DNA from 4 places in the Anaerostipes hadrus ATCC 29173 genome. Region 3 is predicted to be linked to each of the others. Evidence: riboswitches for the same ligand, from Rfam matches in the RefSeq annotation. Region 3 holds a riboswitch; each other region holds the start of a gene.
What was found. A riboswitch is a leader RNA that binds a small molecule or an ion and turns the genes downstream of it on or off. The one in region 3 is predicted to bind FMN.
Positions count from the first base shown of each region.

Region 1 (5,479 bases), 530 kb from region 3:
TCGCTTTTTGTATCACTATTTTTTATCTGGCATTACAAAAAGATCATTGAATGTTTTTTATTATGCCTGTTCCTATGCAAAGGTTGATTATTCAAACTTTATGAATATTACAGCCCGTACTGCTTTAAAGCTGATACTGATCCATTGAAAACACATCCGGTTTTTCTATGTGTTGATGATACCATGGTATCCAAGTTTGGCAAAAAATTTGAAAATGTTTCAAAACTGTTTGATCATGCTGCACAAAATGGTTCCAACTATCTCAATGGACACTGTTTTGTAAGTATCATGCTATGCGTGCCTGTTTTGGATCATGATAAGATATCTTACCTGTCTGTTCCTCTTGGCTATCGTATGTGGCAGAAAAAAGAATCTAAACTGGAACTGGCAGCTTCCATGATCCGTCAGGTCATGCCTGAATTCCTCAGCAAAGAACATGTCATTATTCTCTGTGACAGCTGGTATACAAAGAAAAATCTGGTCTCTATTATTGATGAATATCCAAACCTTGATCTCATTGGCAATGCAAGGATTGATTCTGTCATGTATGATCTCGCTCCTGCACGGACTGGGCGCAGAGGACGTCCTGCCAAGCACGGAAAACGGCTTTGCGTTGAAACAGATTTTACTTTTTCCAAGGAAAAGATCGGTGATTATTATACTGGTGTCCGCCGGGTTTTCACAAAGATCTTTGGCGACCGGGAAGTTCTTGCTTATGTCACGGATACTGAAAAAGGAAACGGCACAAAACGTCTGTTTTTCAGCACAATCTTTTCAGAAGATCTGAAGGTATTTTGTACGGAGGAGGAACACTCATCTTCTGACCAGACAGATCATGATCCAGTAAACTATATTCCGCTGTTACTATATGCCTTTCGATGGAAGATCGAAATCGGCTACTATGACCAGAAAACGTTCTGGTCTTTTTGCGACTATATGGTACGGAGTCGCAAGGGAATAGAAATGCTGGTAAACCTGATTAATATCAGTTACTGTGCTATGAAGATCCTGCCTTATCAGGATAAATATTTTTCTAAATACCGTACAAAAAGTGTACAGGAGTTTCGTTTTGAATTAAATCAGGAAATCCGTAAACAGATATTTTTTGCCACTTTCGTGAAAAATATCGAAACACATATAAAATCAGAGACTATGATAAAGGCTTTAAAACAGTTGATTTGTCAACAAGTCTGTCATTTATAACGTTGTAAACTAGTGTTTTTTATACAAAAAACCACTTATTTCTAAGTGGTTTCAGACTGTAGACAAACTAGGTGCTGGGATCATCCCAGCACCATTTTTTCCTTTAAAGTTAAATTGTATCCAAAAATTTCTTAGAAATCTTCGCTTTTGTCCATTTAGCAATCCGTTCTTACCAAGAAATCTTGCCAGTTTTTTTAGATTCATACATGCAAAAGTAAGCCCGGCTTTCATCTCCATCCGTGCTTTTCCTATGTATTGTGTATATCGAAATCCATGGTGTTCTTTTGCTGTTCCAAAGATTCTTTCTATCGTTTCTTTTCGTTTCTGATAGATTGCTTTATTCCCTCTTACATGTCGGATATCTTCTGCTTTTTCTATATATTTTTCCCAAACATGACGTGTTATCACTTTTACATGATTCTTGCTTTCTGTACATTTGGATATCTGTGGACATTTTTCACATTGATATCCACAGCTTTTATATTCTCTGTATCCATCCCTGTTTGTTGTACTGTATCTTAGAATCTGATTTTCTGGACAGATGTAACAATCATAGTATTCATCATAAACATATTCATATTTCTTAAAAAATCCCTCTTTTGTCATAGGTCGTTTATATGGAAACAATGGTTCAATCCTATCTTTCAGAAGTTGTCTGGCAATCGCTGGTGTCTTGTATCCTGCATCTGCCACGATCATTTCTGGTTCAAAACTTTTCACCTTTTCATAGATTGTTTGAAATGTTCGGCTGTCATGTTCATTTCCAGGATGAACACTATATCCAAGGACCCATCCGTGTTCATCACATGCCGTTTCTACTGCATATGCAAAAACATGTTTATGTTCTCCTTTGCGAAACCATCCGCTTTCTGGATCTGTAATACTGCTCTTTTTGGTTTTTATATCGTCTGGTATCTGTTCAAGCTCATTATGTTGATCATTCCCAGATGTGGGAGGTGTTGGCGGATTCTTCTTATTTTTATCTTTTAGAGGTTTTTTCCCATGTGCCTGTCGGTCTTCATTGATCTCTTTTTGTAATTCATCTTCATACCAGAGTGCCTGTTCATGAGCAACTCTTTTTCGCATTTTTTTACTGTTGGCACATGCTTTTACATGAGTTGCATCAACAAAGATCTCGTCCGTATTGATCAACTTATACTTCATACATTCTTCCAGAATCTTTGAAAATATCTGTTCAAAAAGATCCGTGTCTTTAAATCGGCGGGAATAGTTCTTTCCAAACGTTGAAAAATGCGGTACAGGATCCAGCATATCCAGACCAAGAAACCAACGGTAGGCAACATTTACTTCAATCTCTCGGATCGTCTGACGCATACTTTTGATTCCATAAAGATATTGAATAAATGGAATTTTAACGAGCATAACAGGATCCATACTTGGACGACCATTGTTTTGACAATATTTATCTTCTACAAGATCGTAAATAAAGTTCCAGTTGATTGCTTTATCAATCAATCTTAGCATATGATCCTGCGGAACCATGGAATCCATTGAGAACATCATCATCTGTTCTCGTTTCTTGTCTGCATTTTTCGTCATCATAAAAAACACCGCCTTTCTGATAATTTTATTATACCAGAAAAACAGTGCTCATAGTAAAAGTCCCGGCAAATACCGGGACTTTGTCTACAGTCTGAAACCACTTATTTCTAAGTGGTTTCTCAGGTTGAACAATATATTCAGCTGATGTGTCCATGGACTGTAGCTGTAATTATATACATGTAGTATCATTCCAACATATCAATGACAATTATTTAACCTATATCTTAACATTTCTTTTATATTTGCTTGCATTTTCGGTAATCTTGCAAATTTTTTATTGTTATAAATTTCATTTGATACTGTTGTGCCAATTTTGATAATTCCTCCGTTCTCATCATTGTTCCATCTTCTCTCATAATCTCACAACACAATCCACATTCTTTTAAACCTGCCAATCTACATAAATCTACCGTTGCCTCGGTATGTCCGTTTCTTTCTAATACTCCATTTTTCTTTGCTTTTAATGGAAACATATGTCCTGGTCTTCGGAAATCTTCTGGTTTTGCATCTTCCTTAACACATGCAAGAGCTGTAATCGAACGTTCTACCGCTGAAATTCCTGTCGTTGTTGTAATATGATCAATGGATACTGTAAATGCTGTTTCGTGATTGTCTGTATTATTTTCTACCATCTGTGGCAGTTTTAGTTTTTCTACATATTCCTCTGACATTGGCATACAGATCAGTCCTTTTCCATGTGTTGCCATGAAATTAATATTTTCTGTGGTTGCAAATTGTGCTGCACAAATAAAATCTCCCTCGTTTTCTCGATCCTCATCATCTGTTACCAAAATAATCTTCCCTCTTCTTAAATCTTCTAATGCTTCTTTAATTGTATGAAACGTTACCATCTTGTTTCCTCCTAACATTGTTCTAAAGTTTTTGTTGATGATTTCTTTTATTGATTATCCTATACCGCCTCCATTAAAAAATGCCCTGGACAAAACGTTCAAGGCATAATAAAAATATTTGAATTGTTTATATATAAATCAATTGCTCTGGAATAAAAATATCCCAGAGCAATTAATCATAGTTAAAGAAACTTTTTCATGTTTTTTTCTTCTTTCATCCAGACTATACTGTCGGCTTCGGAATTTCACCGAATCATGCCTTACGGCTCGTGGGCTTTACCACCGGTAGGGAATTACACCCTGCCCTGAAGTTTTTTATTTAATTGTATAGTAATTATAATATGTTTATATTTTAATGTCAAGTTTTTAACTAATTAATGCATATTTGTCTTAATGAGTAATTTTTTCCTTATTGCTTGTATCAAGATTTCCCGTTGGTTCATCTGCAAGTATAATCTTTCATGGTTTTAACATCGTTCTTGCAATTGCTATTCTTTGTTGTTCTCCACCACTTAATTCGCAAACCTTATGTCCCAGATATTCCAACTTTCTCTAAAGATTCTTCTAACTCTTTTTCTTTAAAATTCTTTGTTGAATTGCAAAACTAAATTCCAGTCCATTTAAGTCAAAGCCAGAAGTTAGTTTTGCAAACTATCCCCAGAAATTACTATTGCAAATAAAAAATTATGATATATTAATGATTCAGATTAAAAATTTCTTTTAATCTTTTTTCGATTATCTATCGTCTTCATTAAAAATGCCCTGAACAAAATGTTCAAGGCATAATAAAAATATTTGAGTTGTTTATATATAAAAAGACAAAATATGCATATTAAACAAATTTTATCTTTATTATATTGATTTTTTTTGCAACTGCTCTTTATAATCTATGTTGCACTTCTCTCGGTAACACTTCGTGATTTAATGAGTTTACCGACTAAATCTACCGTTGGTCCTAATCAAAAAAGCTTTTTATCCAATCTCTAGTAATCTTAACATTCATATGTGTCCCTACTTTGCTTAACAGATAGTAAATGAATAATCTATATCTTCTTCTGCACTGATACAATATTCATCTTCTACATTGCTGCCCCAACTGTCAATGCCTCCAACACCTCGAACTGCTCCATAAATACAAAGAATCGTTCTTCTTGCTGGTGGCAATTCTTCATGATGCAATGCATTTTCAATTTCAGATGCTGTATAAGGTAAGCATGAAAAAGCAAATGGCTCATCTTTTTTCTCAATACGAAGTGTTTGAGATGAATAATCTGTCCTGCTATTATCGAGACTCGTATGTCTTACAATATCTACCCATTCTGTATCCATTCTCATACCACATTCCTGTGGAACAAGATATGGTGTTAGGCTCAAATCAGAAACTTCATAGACTCCTTCTATTGCTCCTGCTTTTCTATCTGGATAAGTTTCTCCTGATAATCCTTTATATAAATATTTATCTGCCAACGTTGGCATAACAAACCTCATACCAAAGACTGGGAATTCAGGTAATCCTTTAACACCATTATAATGCACATTCACCTGAATTTTTCCTGTAATATCTACCGTATATGTTACAACAACCGTTGTAGAAGGAGTATTGATTGTTTCATAAGTATATTGAACCCTGATCTCATCAGCTGAAACATCTCCTTCATAACTATTATTATCTGGTGCATATATTTTTTGTACTTCACCATCCATAAAAACCTGAACATCTTTACAATCGATAAACATATCGGCTGAAAGCCAGCTTCCACTCTTAATATGAAATTTACTTCCTCGATCATTATCTGTCAAGGCTCTCCAAAAAGTAGGCTTTGGACAGCGATATAACCATTCATATCCATTTTTTACTATAG
Region 1 is NZ_AP028031.1:2,121,368-2,126,846, forward strand. It holds gene QUE18_RS10185 (IS701 family transposase) at 145-1,203, shown strand; gene QUE18_RS10190 (IS1182-like element ISClsp3 family transposase) at 1,255-2,766, opposite strand; partial or broken gene ribB (3,4-dihydroxy-2-butanone-4-phosphate synthase) at 3,018-3,617, opposite strand; FMN riboswitch at 3,820-3,934, opposite strand; gene QUE18_RS10205 (beta-galactosidase small subunit) at 4,638-5,479, opposite strand, start outside.
Region 1: another riboswitch for FMN. It lies ahead of ribB (3,4-dihydroxy-2-butanone-4-phosphate synthase); the one in region 3 lies ahead of ribB (3,4-dihydroxy-2-butanone-4-phosphate synthase).

Region 2 (5,479 bases), 730 kb from region 3:
TTAACGAACTTTGCTATACTAAAGATATACATATAAACTAAAATTTTAGGAGAGAAAATTATGAACATTCATGTTGGAGACGAAATCGAATTAACAGAAGAAGTAGTTCCAGAAAACACTGCTGAGAAATGGGGAAGCGGAAGCCTTCCTGTTTATGCCACACCTGCCATGATCTCTTTGATCGAGCAGTCTGCAGTTAATCTACTAGCTGGAAAACTTGAAGAAGGACAGACTACTGTTGGAACAAATTTAAACATTGCGCATGTTTCCGCAACACCAGTTGGTGGAACGATCAAATGTCATTGTTCCTTAACAGAGATCGACCGCAAACGTCTGGTATTCCATATAGAAGTAACTGATAACAAAGGACGTGTTGGAATCGGTACTCACGAAAGATTCATCGTTGCCAGTGAACCTTTTATGGAAAAAGCAGCTAAAAAATTAGAAGATTAATTTTTAACTCTGTGTACGCAAAAGGTGCCGGAATTCTTATTCCGACACCTTTTTCTTATCTTCTTATCTGTTTGTTCCCTTTAAGATTGGAGAAATCTTCTTGTAGATAAAGAATGTGATCACAACACTGCACATTCCTTTGATAAATGTAAATGGCATATTAAACCAGATCAATGCATCCCATAATGTCTTTACATTCTTGTTGATCGCCTGATATGCTCCAAGAATTGCCTGCATTGGCATGAAGTTTGTGTATACTGGATATACAACAAAGTAGTTTGAAAATACACTGACTACTGACATCAGGACTGCTCCTGCTAATGCTCCGATCATTGCACTCTTCTGTGTTTTCTTTCTCTTATAAATAAGTCCTGCTGGTAATACAAAGCATACACCTAAGATAAAGTTAGATAGTTCTCCGACTCCACCTGTCTGTGTATGAAGAAGGTTGATCGCATTCTTGATAAAACATACTGCAATTCCAGATACCGGTCCCATCGCATATGCTGCCAGTAATGCTGGAAGTTCTGAAAAGTCAAACTTGATAAATGGTGGTATCAACATTGGAATTGGAAATTCCAAAAACATCAGCACAGTTGCTAATGCTCCTAACATACCTGTCACTGCGATCGTTCTGATATTGAACTTCGTTCTCTTCATTGTCATTGTGTCTCCTGCCATGATAATTCTCCCTTTCTGATTTAAAATCTTAGCTTTATAGGGTCTCCCTATAAATTAAAAAATCCTGTCCATTTATCTACATAAACGACAGGGCTTCTGACTTGATCACATATCTTCTATCTGCATAACATCTTAAGATATGTCATCCAACTACTTCTTTCATCCAGACTATACTGTTGGTTCAGGATTCTAACCTGATCGGCCAAACGCTCGCGGACTTGCCTCTCTTGGAGTATCACCGCCAGTCGAGAATTGATACTTTCGTATCTCACTCTGCCCTGAAGTTGGAGAATCAATCTTCTCTACTTCAATATTCAATTACCAGAAAATGAAAGTGTTTCCTGTTTATAAATTTTATTATAATAACTCCTGTCTATTTTGTAAAGTCCCATTTCACATTTCCTTATCTTTACACAAAGATTATTATTTGTTAAAATATACACAAGCAAATTTGCTTTATTGTATGAATTGTTAAGGAGAAAACAACTATGGGAATGCACAAAATCGCTAAAATGCCTTCTCCAGAGGAACTAAAAGAAGAGATGCCTCTGAGTGAAGAAGCAAAACAAATCAAAGCTGCAAGAGACAAAGAAATCCGTGATGTATTCACAGGCGCATCTGATAAATTCTTAGTTATCATCGGGCCATGTTCTGCAGATAATGAAACTGCTGTTATGGATTATCTCGGACGTTTGGCAAGAGTTCAGAAAGATCTTGCTGATAAGTTACTGATCATCCCTCGTATTTATACAAACAAACCTCGTACAACAGGTGACGGATACAAAGGTATGGTTCATCAGCCAGACCCTGAGAAAGCACCAGATATGGCTAGTGGACTTCGTTCTGTCCGCAAACTTCATATGGAAGCATTAGAAGAATTCCATATGCCTGCTGCAGACGAAATGCTTTATCCAGGAAACTGGCCATATATGGAAGATCTTTTATCTTATGTGGCCGTTGGAGCTCGTTCTGTAGAGAACCAGCAGCATCGTTTAACAGTTAGTGGATTTGATATTCCTGCCGGAATGAAGAACCCAACTGGTGGTGACTTAACTGTTATGATGAACTCTATCACAGCTGGACAGCACCAGCATGATTTCATTGCAAATGGATATGAAGTCAAGACAGATGGTAACCCTCTGACACATGCCATCTTACGTGGATCTGTCAACCGTCATGGAAACAATATTCCAAACTACCATTATGAAGATCTGACTCGTGTTGCTTATATGTACGAGAAATTCCAGTTAAAGAACCCTGCTGTTATCGTTGATGCAAACCACTCTAACTCTGGGAAACAATGGGATCAGCAGCCTCGTATCGTACAGGAAGTTCTTCACAGCAGAAGTTTCTTACCTGAGATCAAATCTCTTGTTAAGGGTATCATGATCGAAAGTTATATCGAAGATGGCAACCAGTCCATCGGTAACGGTGTATATGGACAGTCTATCACTGATCCTTGTCTTGGATGGGACAAATCTGCTGCTCTGCTTTACCGCATGGCAGATTATATATAGAAACGTATAAGATCCTAGATATATCACTTCCAAAGGTTCAGGATTCCTGACATGATCGACGGATTGATGAAACTTTCCAGGATGCATCCCAGTATTATAAATGTTATTTCAAACCAAATACTGAAACGAAATAAGAAGGAATGTCTCTGTTCATAGAGCATTTCTTCTTTTTTTTGGGCATAAAAGTTTCGCTTGATCAGCAGCAGCAAGGTGATCACATAACAGATAAAATGTGGAAATAAACTCATAAATACAAGAACCAGTCCTTTGATGCCCATTTGCACGATCTGCAAAGATAACATTGATCCAAAGAAAAATGCCATACAAAATGCAAAACTGTATAAAAAAATCCAAGGTTGCAAAAGATATGCCCCCAGATAAATAAATGCATATTGTTTTCCCCTTTTAAACAAAATATAAAAAAACAGACTGATACTTGCTTTATATAGATCCGTATTATTTAAAACCAGTGATCTTACGGTACCTCCATATGCGAGATAATCCTGGTATACAAAATTCGTAAATACACTCCCAAAGATTAACCCAATGATGATCCATAATCCTGAAAAGAATTTCTCTTTTTCCACAATTTTTTCCTCCTGTCATATCTTATGCAGTGCCTGTCTTTTATATTCTGTTTTCCTGATCTTGTCTTTTATTTCTCCATGTTCAGATATCCAAGAACTCCTGAAATTGTTTTTGCATCAATGATCTTTCCAGAAAAGATCATATCTTTGATCTCATCGATTGTATATTCTTCTACATCGATAAATTCATCCTCATCCAAATGCTGTTTAGACAGCTTTAGATCAGTTGCAACATAAATCGGAATCTTTTCATCACAGAAACCGATGGCTGTGATCACGGTCATTAGGTGGGTCATTTTTCCAGCAATAAAACCTGTTTCTTCTTCAATCTCTCTTGTGACACACTCCAGAGGTGTTTCCCCGGGTTCAATTCCACCTGCCGGGATTTCCAGTGTTTCCTGATCAAGGGCATTACGGTATTGTCTTACAAGTAAGATTGTTCCTTTGTCTGTAACAGGAACAACAGCTGCTGCCCCTTTATGTTTGACCAGATCCCATGTGACAACTTTGCCGCTTGGAAGTTTTACAATATCCTCATAAAATCCAACAACTTTTCCCTGATGTATCAGATGTTGTTCTAGTTTCTCGTATCCTTTCATAAAAAATCTCCTTTATTTATACTTTTAACACTCACGTTATAAATTGGAAAAAGCGATAGATTTCTCTATCGCTTCTTGTTATTTCGCATAGTCAACAACTCGTGACTCTCTGATCACATTGACCTTGATCTGTCCTGGATAATCCAGATTCTCTTCGATCTGGTTTGAGATATCTCTCGCCAGTAAGATCATATCATCGTCACTGATTTGTTCAGGAACTACCATAACTCGAATTTCTCGACCTGCCTGAATTGCAAAAGTTTTATCAACACCCTGGAAGGAGTCTGCGATCTCTTCCAGCTGTTTTAATCTTGTTGTATAACTTTCCAGTGTCTCGCTTCTTGCACCTGGACGTGCTGCTGAGATTGCATCAGCTGCCTGTACCAGACATGCGATCAATGATTCTGGCTCTTCATCCCCATGATGAGATGCCACTGCATTGATGACAATTGGATTCTCCTTATACTTCTTACACAGATTCACACCAAGTTCTACGTGAGAACCTTCTACTTCGTGGTCGATGGATTTACCAATGTCATGAAGCAGACCTGCTCTCTTGGCCATTCTCACATCGACACCGATCTCTGCTGCTAAAAGTCCGGATAACTGAGCAACTTCCATGGAATGCTTTAACGCATTCTGTCCATAGCTTGTACGGAACTTCATTCTTCCAAGAAGTCTGACAAGTTCTGGATGGATTCCATGAACCCCAAGTTCTAATGTTGCTGCTTCCCCTTCTTCGCGCATCATAGTTTCGACTTCTTTTGTAGCTTTCTCAACCATCTCCTCGATGCGTGCTGGATGGATTCTTCCATCCACGATCAATTTCTCTAAAGCGATTCTTGCGATCTCGCGTCGAACCGGATTAAAGCTTGACAGTACAACAGCTTCCGGTGTATCATCGATGATCAATTCAACTCCCGTAGCGTTCTCAATGGAACGGATATTACGTCCTTCACGACCGATGATCCTTCCTTTCATCTCATCGTTTGGAAGCTGTACCAGCGAAATCGTTGTCTCTGCCACATGATCAACTGCACACTTCTGAATTGCAGTTACCACATATTCCTTGGCTTTCTTTCGGGCATCTTCTTTCGCTCTTGTCTCCATTTCTTTGACATACATTGCTGTCTCGTGTTTCACATCTTCTTTTACTGCTGATAATAATTGCTCTTTTGCCTGATCAGAGGTCAACCCAGAAATTCTTTCCAGTTCCTGTAGATGTTTTGCCTGCAGTTCCTGCAACTGAGCTTTCTCTGTATCGATGTTCTTTTCTTTGGCTGTTAATGACTGTTCTTTGCGTTCCAGCACGGTTGCTTTCTTCTCGACAGTCTCTTCCTTAGAAAGAACTCTCTGCTCATACTTCTGCAGTTCTGCCCTGCGTTCTTTTGTCTCTTTTTCGAAGTCATGTCTCGCTTTTATAGTTTCTTCTTTTACTTCCAAAGAAGCTTCACGTTTCTTCGCATCTGCTGCTTTGATTGCTTCATCTATAATCTCTCTTGCTTTATCTTCTGCATTCCCGATCGTAATTTCCATTGCCTTCTTGCTTCTTGTATTCGCTACATAGGCAGATACCGGAACTGCGATAACCAGAGTTGCGATAATGGCTATAATAATACCAACCACAGGTTTCCTCCTTATT
Region 2 is NZ_AP028031.1:2,321,691-2,327,169, forward strand. It holds gene QUE18_RS11085 (thioesterase family protein) at 61-453, shown strand; gene QUE18_RS11090 (ECF transporter S component) at 517-1,134, opposite strand; FMN riboswitch at 1,282-1,424, opposite strand; gene QUE18_RS11095 (3-deoxy-7-phosphoheptulonate synthase) at 1,623-2,651, shown strand; gene QUE18_RS11100 (hypothetical protein) at 2,675-3,238, opposite strand; gene QUE18_RS11105 (NUDIX hydrolase) at 3,307-3,837, opposite strand; gene rny (ribonuclease Y) at 3,916-5,463, opposite strand.
Region 2: another riboswitch for FMN. It lies ahead of QUE18_RS11090 (ECF transporter S component); the one in region 3 lies ahead of ribB (3,4-dihydroxy-2-butanone-4-phosphate synthase).

Region 3 (5,479 bases):
TATGAACCAAAAGTAGAAGAATATTTGCAAAAGGTTGGACTGACAGAGTTTGGTGAAAAAAAGATTTATGAATTATCAGGAGGAATGAAACAGAGAGTTTCGATTGCAAGAGCTTTGATCAACAAACCAGAAATTCTGTTAATGGATGAACCATTCGGTGCATTGGATGCATTTACAAGAGAAAATATGCAGGAATTGATCCGCAAGATCTGGTGGCAGAGTGGAAAAACGATCTTTTTTATTACACATGATGTAGAAGAAGCATTGCTGTTAGGAAGCAGGGTTTTAGTGTTAAGTCGACATCCAGGAGAAATTGTCGATGATATTCAGGTGAATTTCTCAAGAAAGATCGTAGAAGAAGGAATCAGTGATATTCAGTTCAGTGAAAAATTTTATCATACAAGAGAACGTTTATTAAAACTGATCCATGCCCAGTATGACAGATAGGAGGATTTGTATATGAAGTGGTATTATGAACAGCCAGTCAAGATTATATTTGGAGATCATAAAATACAGGAATTATCAACAATCATTCAAAAAGAACAATATAAAAAAGGAATTCTGGTGACAACCACACATTTTATTAAAAATGGATTTGCAGGGCAGTTACTGGATGATAAGAAAAATCATCTGGCAGATATCTTTGCAGGATTTTCACCAAATCCAGATGTAGAAGAAGTGAATAGACTGGGAGAACATTTAAGAAAAGAAAAAATAGATTTTATCGTAGCACTTGGTGGAGGAAGTGTGATCGATGGAGCGAAGGCGGCTTCTGTTTTAATAGAAAAAGAAACATCAATCCGAAAATATCACAATACAGGAGAGAAAGTTCCAAAAAAACATTTGCCATTGATCGCAATTCCAACAACGGCAGGAACTGGAAGTGAAGTAACCAATGTTTCTGTATTAACAAATAGAAACCAAGGAATCAAAGCACCAATTGCATCGGAAAGTTTTTATCCACAATATGCGATCGTAGATCCAACACTTACATGGAGCATGCCAGCAGATCTTACGGCAAGTGCAGGAATTGATGTGTTATCTCATGCAGTAGAAGGATACTGGAGCCGCTTGCACCAACCAATTTGTGACGTATTGGCTGTCTATGCAGCAAAACTAGTTCTTACAAATATAAGAACGGTATACAAAGATCCAAACAATCAGGCAGCAAGAGAGAAAATGGCAGCAGCATCTCTGATCGCAGGACTTGCATTTGGTCAGCCAAAAACAACTGCTTCCCACGCATGTTCTTTTCCATTGACAAATTTATACCATATTCCACACGGAGAGGCTTGTGGTTTGACATTAGATTTCTTTATCCGATTAAATGGAACCAAAGATTTTAGGACAAGAGAATTGACCAGTCAATTAGGATTTTATGATTATGAACAATTTGCAGATGCCGTACAGAGATTAAAAAGAGATCTTCATTTAAGAACAAATTTAACCGATCTTCATATCAATGAAGAAAAGAAAGAAGAATTGATACGATTAAGTCATCATGCCAATTTAAAAAATAATCCAGTGGAAGTTACAGATGAAGATTTGAGAAGACTTTATGATGGTTTATGTGACTGAAATATTGACAGAAATATGAAAAATAGGTATAATCGAGTAAAAACAGATAAAACATACAGGATTAATAGGAAATAAGGTGGGCATATGGAACATAAAATAAAAAGATCACAAGAACAACACCAATGGAAAGAAAAAATTGAAGAGTTATTAAAAAATATGAAATATGGCAATATAACGATCATTGTTCAGGATGGAAAGATCATTCAGATTGATAAGACAGAGAAACATAGAATATAGCAAATCGAAAATCAGTCTCAGAAAAGGATTGGAAAGCGATCATCAGTGGATTATGATTCTCAAAAAGGAGATGTAATTATATGGAAAACATAATTATCCTGTGAATTAAAAAAGACGATTTAAAACTATCAAGGTGCAAGCAATATTTTATCATTCTAACTGTCTCAGTCCATTGATATGATCCAAAGTTTCGTAGAATTCTTTTTGATATGGACAGTAGCTGCATAGCTTAAATCTTGACAACAAAAATCAAAATTATTATAATTAATATATAAATAGAATAAATCTTCAGGGCAGGGTGAAAATCCCTACCGGTGGTAAAGCCCACGAGCCGTAAGGTATGATTCGGTGAAATTCCGAAGCCGACAGTATAGTCTGGATGAAAGAAGAGAACAAAATATGGAAAAATGGAAATGTTTTTACGACTATGGTCAATTGCTCTAGAATATTTTTGTTCCAGAGCAATTGATTTATATAAATAAATTCAGATATTTTTTACTCTGCCTTGATCAATCATTTAGATCAAGGCATTTTTAATGGGGTGATAAGATAAAACTAATAAACAAATATGATCAAGAAAAATTTTAGAATTATGGCAGGAGGATATAAAATGGTGACATTTCATACAATTGAAGGTGCATTAGAAGATTTAAAAAGAGGAAAGATTATTTTGGTAACGGATGATGAAAATCGAGAAAATGAAGGAGACTTTATTTGTGCAGCACAATTTGCTACAACAGAAAATATAAATTTCATGGCAACGCATGGAAAAGGATTAATCTGTATGCCAATGTCGGAGGAGTATGTAGAAAAATTAAAACTTCCGCAAATGGTGGAAAATAATACAGATAATCACGAAACAGCATTTACTGTATCAATCGATCATATTACAACAACGACAGGAATTTCAGCAGTAGAGCGTTCAATTACAGCTATTGCATGTGTGGATGAAAATGCAAAACCAGAAGATTTTCGAAGACCGGGACATATGTTTCCATTAAAAGCAAAGAAAAATGGAGTTTTAGAAAGAAATGGACATACGGAGGCAACGGTAGATTTATGTAGATTAGCAGGTTTAAAAGCGTGTGGATTGTGCTGTGAGATTATGAGAGAAGATGGCACAATGATGAGAACAGAAGAATTAGCAAAATTAGCAGAGCATTTTCAAATGAAATTTATAACAATCAAGGATTTGCAAGATTACAGAAAACGCAAAGAGATATAAAAGAAATAGTCAGTTGACGATTGATCTCTCAGAGGATTTTATGTTGGTGGAAAGCTGTAGTGAGATTGCGAATGTGATAGATATTGTGGAAAGTCAGATGAATTAGGATAAAATGGGACAAATTTTGTCATAAGCTAGAAATGTATAAAATCAAGAAAGAAGGATTCCACATTAGAAAATGTATAAGGATCCTTCTTTTTATTTGGAGATAACGAGATGGCAATATCAAAATTAATGTATATGAAAGAAACAGCAGGAAATCCAGCGAGACACTTAAAAAGAGCAATCGAATACGTTATGAATCCAGAAGAGGATATTAATCGACGATTGTTTGGTTTCTATTATGTATAAATTTAAAAAAATTGATATAAAAAATGTAGGATTTATAAGGCCTGCAAAGTGTTTTTAATTTATTCAACAATTTCAATTCCATCAATATTCGGAACACACATCATAGAATAGTTTGTATGATAAATGACAAATCCAGGTTTTGCCTTTGGTGGCTTTCTTAGTTCTTTTCTCTGAACATAATCAATCTCAACCTTCGGTGCCTGACGCCCCTTGGAATAATAAGCTGCAAGGCGGCCAGCTTCTTCAAAGGTAGCATCTGGAAGAGTCTCCGCTTGTTCCTTTCGTACAATAACATGGGACCCAGCCATATTCTTTGCATGGAACCACCAGTCCCCGCCATTTGCAAACTTAAAACTTAATTCATCATTCTGATAGTTATTTTTTCCAACATACATATGGAAACCATCAGAAGAGACAAAATGTAATGGTTTGGATTTTGCCTGTTTCTTTCCCTTTTTCTTTCCGTGGCTCTTAATATAACCATAATCAGAAAGTTCATCTTTGATCAGCTGCAGGTCTTTCTCATCTTCGGATAAAGAAAGAGCAGTAGAGATCGAATCGAGATGATCAAGATCAGCTTTTGTCTCCACGACAAGCTCAGAAAGAGCTTCATAAGTACGTTTTAGCTTATTATATTTTGCAAAAAACTTTTTGGAATTCTCCAAAGGAGTCTTTGTTGGATCAAGAGGGATCGTAATCTCTTCGTTTGTGTAATAATTCATGCAAGTTAAAGATTTTGCATTTGGCTCTAGTCCATATCCATATGTCTGTGTAAGTTCTCCATAAACTTTGAATTTCTCACGTTTCTCGGTATCCTTTAACTGACGAAGCTGCAGATCATATTTCTTGCTCGTCCTCTCAAGAGCAGTCTGCACGATCTTACGAAGGTCAGAAGATTTCTGCTTCATTCTTGTATATTTTTCCTTCTCAGAATAATACCCGATCAGCACGTCAAAAATAGAATCATATGTTTTCTCTGTACAGTCAGGATAAGAAGTTAAAGGAATACAAGAAAATTCCTTAGGTTCTTCCCCAGAATAAATGATATTTGGCTGATATGCCTCATCTTCTACAAGAGCATTTAATTTTACAAGCTGGCCATATAATCCAGCAGCACTATCATCGGTCAAAGAATCAGTAGATGCATTCCCATCTAGCCCTGCACGATAACAAAGTTCATTTGCGATCAAAGGACTCATACCTGTGATGGAAGTATAAAGTGCTTTACAAAGATTCAGTGGTTTGGTGATGATATGCTGATAAAAATCCTCTGTAGTCAGACTTGCTAAAGGATGTTTCCCTTTAGACGGTGGAAATGTGTAAGTACGTCCAGGTAAAACCTCTCTGACAGAACTGATATTTGCAGAGATGTGCTTGATACTATCTAAGATCACATCATCACTGTTTACAAAAATGATATTACTGTGTTTTCCCATGATCTCAACGATCAGACGTTTCTGACAGACATCTCCAAGCTCATCCAGATGCTCAATCTTAATTTCGATAATACGCTCAAAGTCAGGCTGTGTGATCGAAATGATCCTTCCACTGCTGATATGTTTACGAAGCAGCATGCAGAAATTTGGAGCCTGCATAGGGTTTGCTTTTCCTTCTTTCGATAAATAGACAAGAGGAAGAGAAGCACTGGCTGAGAGATGAAGTCTTGTTGTCAATCTCTCTTTTTTGATCACAAGCGTGATCTCGTCGGCCTCTGGCTGATAAATCTTATAGATTCTGCCACCAATGATCTGTTTATTAAGTTCTGATATAATATTTGAAATGACAAATCCGTCGAATGCCATGATAAATACCTCCTGGTAATAAAATCAGTTATCTAATTTAAAATAATAAGATAAATCCGTCAAACAATTATATCAGAAATTCGAAAAAGTATAAAGAAAAAACGATCAAATTCACAAATCATAGAAAGATAGTCGGGATTTTGTTGTAATTAAAATCATTTCTTATTATAATGAATATTAAGTGTACAATAAAATAATCTATGGAGGACAAGTCATTGAGAAAAGAAGCGTCAAAGAATGCATGGAAGCAGTTATACGACATTACATTAAAACTAGACAAATTAGA
Region 3 is NZ_AP028031.1:1,588,618-1,594,096, reverse strand. It holds gene QUE18_RS07795 (ABC transporter ATP-binding protein) at 1-447, shown strand, start outside; gene QUE18_RS07790 (iron-containing alcohol dehydrogenase family protein) at 460-1,578, shown strand; gene QUE18_RS07785 (YezD family protein) at 1,663-1,815, shown strand; FMN riboswitch at 2,096-2,210, shown strand; partial or broken gene ribB (3,4-dihydroxy-2-butanone-4-phosphate synthase) at 2,426-3,034, shown strand; gene QUE18_RS07775 (hypothetical protein) at 3,257-3,391, shown strand; gene QUE18_RS07770 (Rqc2 family fibronectin-binding protein) at 3,451-5,193, opposite strand; gene QUE18_RS07765 (DUF7309 domain-containing protein) at 5,409-5,479, shown strand, end outside.

Region 4 (5,479 bases), 900 kb from region 3:
TTCGTTACATACATAATCATAATGGCTTGTTGCTCCACGGATCACTGTTCCAAGACAGATCACTGCATCGTATTTTTTGCTTTTTGCCATCTTGTCTGCGATCAGTGGAATCTCAAAAGCTCCTGGTACCCATGCGATATCGATATCTTCCTCTTTCACATCATGTCTTTTCAATCCGTCTAAAGCTCCGGATACTAATTTGGATACGATAAATTCATTAAATCTGGCTGCTACGATTCCTACTTTTAATCCGCTTGCTACTAATTTACCTTCTAATACTCTCATTTTAATTACTCCTTTTTTCTTCGTTAATTTCGTTAATCTTAAGGTCCCTGGGGCCTTAATTTTTTTAATTTTTCTGTTAATTTAAACTTCGTATGTTGTCATGTGTCCCATTTTCTTTTGCTTTGTCTGCATATAATATTTATCAAATGGATTGATTGGCATCTGGATCGGTACTCGTTCTACGATCTCGAGTCCATATTCATTTAATCCGTCAATTTTGGTTGGATTGTTTGTCATCAGTCGCAGTTTTTTGATTCCTAGATCCTGTAAGATCATGGCTCCTGCACTGTAATCTCGTTCATCATCTTTAAATCCAAGAGCTAAGTTGGCCTCGACTGTATCCATTCCCTGTTCCTGTAATACATAAGCTTTCAGTTTATTGATCAATCCGATTCCTCGTCCTTCTTGACGCATATATAAGAAAACCCCTCGTCCTTCTTTCTCGATCTGACGCATTGCACGACTTCGCTGTTCTCCACAATCACAGCGTAGAGATCCAAAAGTATCCCCAGTCAGGCACTCAGAATGCACACGGCATAAAACTGGTTCTCCGTCTGCGATATCTCCTTTGACCAGTGCTACATGATGTTCCCCACTTCTCTGGTCTACATACCCATGTGCCTCAAATGTTCCATATTTTGTTGGAAGCTGTGCGATTACTTCGCATACTACATCGCTCATCTTGTCTTTTTCCTCCTCGTTTTTTATTAAAATCCAGCATTTCTTAACATTTCCATTGTTAAGGTGCTGTTTGTATGTTTGTCGTTTGTTTCCTGCTGATCAAAATGCAGCAGTTTATCTATATATTTCCCAACCATGTCATTCTCCAGATTGATCTTATCTCCTGGTTTTTTATATCCAAAATTGGTATTTTTTATGGTATGTGGGATCATGGATACGGAAATGGTATCATCGCTTAACTTAGCGATCGTCAAGCTGATTCCATCGAGTGCGATCGATCCTTTTTCAATACAGTATTTCATGATATTTTCTGGGGCTTTGATCGTAAACCATACAGCATTATCATCTTGTTTTATACTAACAAGTTCCCCTGTATCGTCCACATGGCCTGCTACCATATGACCTCCGAACCTTCCATTGGCTGCCATCGCTCGCTCTAAGTTGACAACAGATCCCTTTTTTAAACTTCCAAGACTGCTTCGGTTGAATGTCTCATTCATCACGTCTGCCTGAAATGTATTGCCTCTAATGTGAGTCGCTGTCAGGCAGACACCATTAACTGCTACGCTGTCTCCCAATTTAAGATCTTCAAAAATAACATTTGCTTTGATCGTAAGGACTGCTGCTTTGCTTCCTCGCTTCAGGGATATGACTGTTCCTAATTCTTCTACGATTCCGGTAAACATGATCTCACCTTCCCTTCCAGTAATATGTCATTTCCAAGTGGTGTTGCCTTTAATTCATCAAATACCAAAGCTTCTTGGATCCTTTCGATTCCTTTGCCTTCTACAGGTGTTTTGGCCTTTTCTCCTCCAAATAATTTTGGAGCAATATAGGCATAAACTTTGTGAACACAGTCGTTTTTGATCAAGGATTCATTCAAGATTCCACCACCCTCAACTAAAACACTGTCAATTTCCATATTTCTTAACTGTTTTAAAACTTCTTTGACATTGACCTTTCCGTCTTGTTCTGACGTTTTTAAGATCTTGCATCCTTTTTGTTCTAATTTTGCAATTTTTTCTTGATCTTCACTTATGGTAGCAATGATCGTTGGAATTTCTCTGGCTGTTTTTACGATATTTGATCCTTCCGAAATCCTTAAGTTTGAATCACATATCACACGGATTGGATCATTTCCATGTTCAATTCTTGCATTTAACATGGGATCATCTGCTAAAACCGTACCGATCCCTGCCATGATTGCTGCATACTGGTGTCGTAATGTATGTGCATGTCTTCTGGCTTCTTCTCCTGTGATCCATTTGGATTCACCGGTTGCTGTTGCGATCTTTCCATCCAATGTCATTGCGTATTTTAACGCTGTATATGGAATATCATTTTGAATATAGTGAAAAAATATATCGTTTAACTGTCTGCACTCTTCTTCAAGGATTCCTGTTTCTGTTTCTATGCCATGATCATTCAGGATTTTGATCCCGCCTCCTGCCACTTTCGGATTAGGGTCTAAGTTCCCGACATATACTTTCTTAATCCCCGCTTCGATCAATGCTTCCGTACATGGTGGTGTTTTTCCATAATGGCAACATGGCTCCAATGTTACATAAATCTCAGCTCCCTCAGGATCTTCTATACAGTTTTTTAAGGCATTTCTCTCTGCATGTAATCCGCCGATCTTCTCATGATATCCTTCCCCAATAACCCTTTGATCTTTTACGATCACTGCTCCGACTAAAGGATTTGGATTGGTATATCCACAGCCTTTCTTGGCAAGTTCGATCGCACGCCGCATATATTCTTCTTTCAAATATTTTTCTCCCTTCCCTTCAGGTTCTTTGATTTTGGGAGGTTGGATTTTGATTGGTATTGAAATCGGAAATATAAAAAGGAGCTCCTGATCTTTGTTCTAATTCTTCAGGAACTCCTTTTTGATATCTTGATATTTCTTTTTGAAATAAAAAATCCTGGAATTATAAAAATCCCAGGACATGATGATCAATATCACTTCTTAAATCTTCTTCCATCCAGACTGTACTGTCGGCCTTGGAATCTCACCAAGTCATGCCATATAAGGCTCGCGGGCTATAACCGCCGGTAGGGACTTGCACCCTGCCCTGAAGACGTTATGTAATTTATTTATAGAATAGCACTCGCTAACTGTTGTGTCAAGTGAATTTTCTATCACTTCAGCATAGCGTTTTTTACATTCTCTTTCGCATAAATACTACAAGTAAAGCAAAAATCACGACTGCAGCTGCTCCGATCGCAATCCCTGTTGTGTGTTTTTTCTTTGTTTCTTTCTGCTCTTTTTTCTTTTTTTCTTCTTTTTGTTGTTTCTGTTCTTTTGTTTCTGTTGTCACTTTGGTCGTTGTTGTTTCTGTTGTTCCTTGTGTTGTTGATTCTTTTGCAGATGTTGTACTGTTGTTTGTCTGTTCTGTAGATGAATTTTCTTGTTTTGTTGTACTATTTTTAGATTGTTTATCTTTTTTTGTTTCTGTCTTCACAGTTGGATTTTTCTTTTCTTCTATGTCATTTTTCTGGTTCTTTCCCATATATGCATCTGCTTCTGGAACATCAATCTTTCCATCCATATAATCCTGATATGCCTGTTCTGCCCCTGCTCTTGTTGGTGGATAACCATGCGAAGACAGCCATGATTTCGCCTGCTGCTTTTCTTCATCTGTATATGCATAAGTCGCCACCGGACGGCTTGTGATCATTACTGCTCCCAGAATCAGCATTAAAACTAATAATAACCTTTTCATTTGATACTCCCTCTTTCATTTTGAAACTGTTTGATTAATCTTGTATATTATAGCATAATTTAGTAAGAGTTCTATAGATTATTCGTTTTTATACAATCCTGATTTGAAGTGGTAGTGTTGGTCATGTATGAGTCAGAAAAAAGATAAGAAGAACTATTTATAAGGATCCAAGGTGACACTCCGCATTTTTGAAAGCGTTTTTTACAAATCGCCGATCCGCGCCTGTTCCTTTGATAACTCCCTGGCTGCGAGCCAAAATGCCCGCAGCTACGGTCAGACAATCAACCACAGGGCGCTGCGAATTTGTAAAAAACGCATTCAAAAAGTGCTCATGTTGTCACCTTGGATCCTTATAAATAGTTCTTCTTATCTTCTTTCTGACTCATACAACAAAACACTATTCAAATCACTACACAGTGTGTATGTTTTACTGTATTGGCGATAATAGTATCTGTCTGCCACTGTCAAAATAAAAAACAATAATGTTTAACATACATCCATCAGCTTAAATTTTCTTATTTTTATGATTGAAAGTCTTCAAGTATTTAGAGAAAAAATGAAAGATAGCCTGTGAGCAACAATCGAATTCCATAGGAGTTTTGACGGAATCGCAGCTGGATCGGGCAATTGTTTGAGCGTCAAAGACTACTGGTTTCAGTACCTTTGAACGCGAGTTATTGCAGGAGATCCAGCGGATAAGCGTTCTGTCAAAACTCCGTCAATGGAATTCGTGTTGCTCACAGGCTATCTTTCATTTTTTCTCTAAATACTCAATGACCTTCAACTCATACAAATTAAATTTTCTCTACTTCATCCAAGTATATACAATTTGGAATCCCACCATCTCTCACTTTCTGAATCAGTTCTTCTTGATCCATCCACATAACCTCTTCGACTTCTTCTTTCTGTAGTTTAAGTTTTGTAATATCCACTGTTTCTTCATACATATAAACCGTGCTGATCTCATGATTCTTAAATTCTCTTCCATAGAAGTTTCCATTCATGCTTCCTTCATGCATACATACTTTTTTAAGTTGTTCTGGTTCTGCTTTGATCCCTAGTTCTTCTTCTAGTTCTCTTAATGCGGTTTCTAATGGTTCATCGCCTGCGCTGATATGACCTGCGGATGAGATGTCGTAGCAGCCCGGGAAGGAGTCTTTTTGTTTGCTTCGTTTTTGGAGTAACAGGTCATATCCTTTTTCTGTTTTTCTTCTGATCCAGATATGCACAGTTCCATGGATATCTCCATCTTCATGGACCAAAGATCTCTCTTTGATCTTTCCTGTTTTGTTTCCATTTTCATCTAAGATATCAAAAAATTCCAAGTCTTTTCCATCTACGACTGCTTGCACCAGATTTCCTTCTTCATATACCAATTTCAACGAAAAAAATGATCTTCTTTCTTGCATATAGCGTAAAAATAACCTGTCACCTTCCCACAGATCAAGGTCTAATATTTTTTCTTTGTCTACCCATTCTAGTACTCCTTCATCACATTCTTTGATCTCGCCTTTGAATTCTTCGATATGGTATAAACACATATATTCCCATGCTTCTTTTTCAGTTCCCATATCGGACAAAAATGTGACGATACCACAAAATCTATATGACAATGGAGTTAGTCCTGTTTCCTCCATAACTTCACGAAACATGCAGTCTTCCGGGCTTTCTCCATGTTCAAAATGACCACCGACTCCGATCCATTTATCTTTATTGATATCATGTTCTTTCTTGATGCGATGCAGCATCAGATATTTGTTATCTTTTTCTATATAGCATAATGTTGT
Region 4 is NZ_AP028031.1:689,212-694,690, reverse strand. It holds gene ribH (6,7-dimethyl-8-ribityllumazine synthase) at 1-285, opposite strand, end outside; partial or broken gene ribA (GTP cyclohydrolase II) at 367-972, opposite strand; gene ribE (riboflavin synthase) at 993-1,652, opposite strand; gene ribD (bifunctional diaminohydroxyphosphoribosylaminopyrimidine deaminase/5-amino-6-(5-phosphoribosylamino)uracil reductase RibD) at 1,634-2,719, opposite strand; FMN riboswitch at 2,936-3,053, opposite strand; gene QUE18_RS03260 (hypothetical protein) at 3,129-3,692, opposite strand; gene QUE18_RS03255 (NUDIX domain-containing protein) at 4,487-5,479, opposite strand, start outside.
Region 4: another riboswitch for FMN. It lies ahead of ribD (bifunctional diaminohydroxyphosphoribosylaminopyrimidine deaminase/5-amino-6-(5-phosphoribosylamino)uracil reductase RibD); the one in region 3 lies ahead of ribB (3,4-dihydroxy-2-butanone-4-phosphate synthase).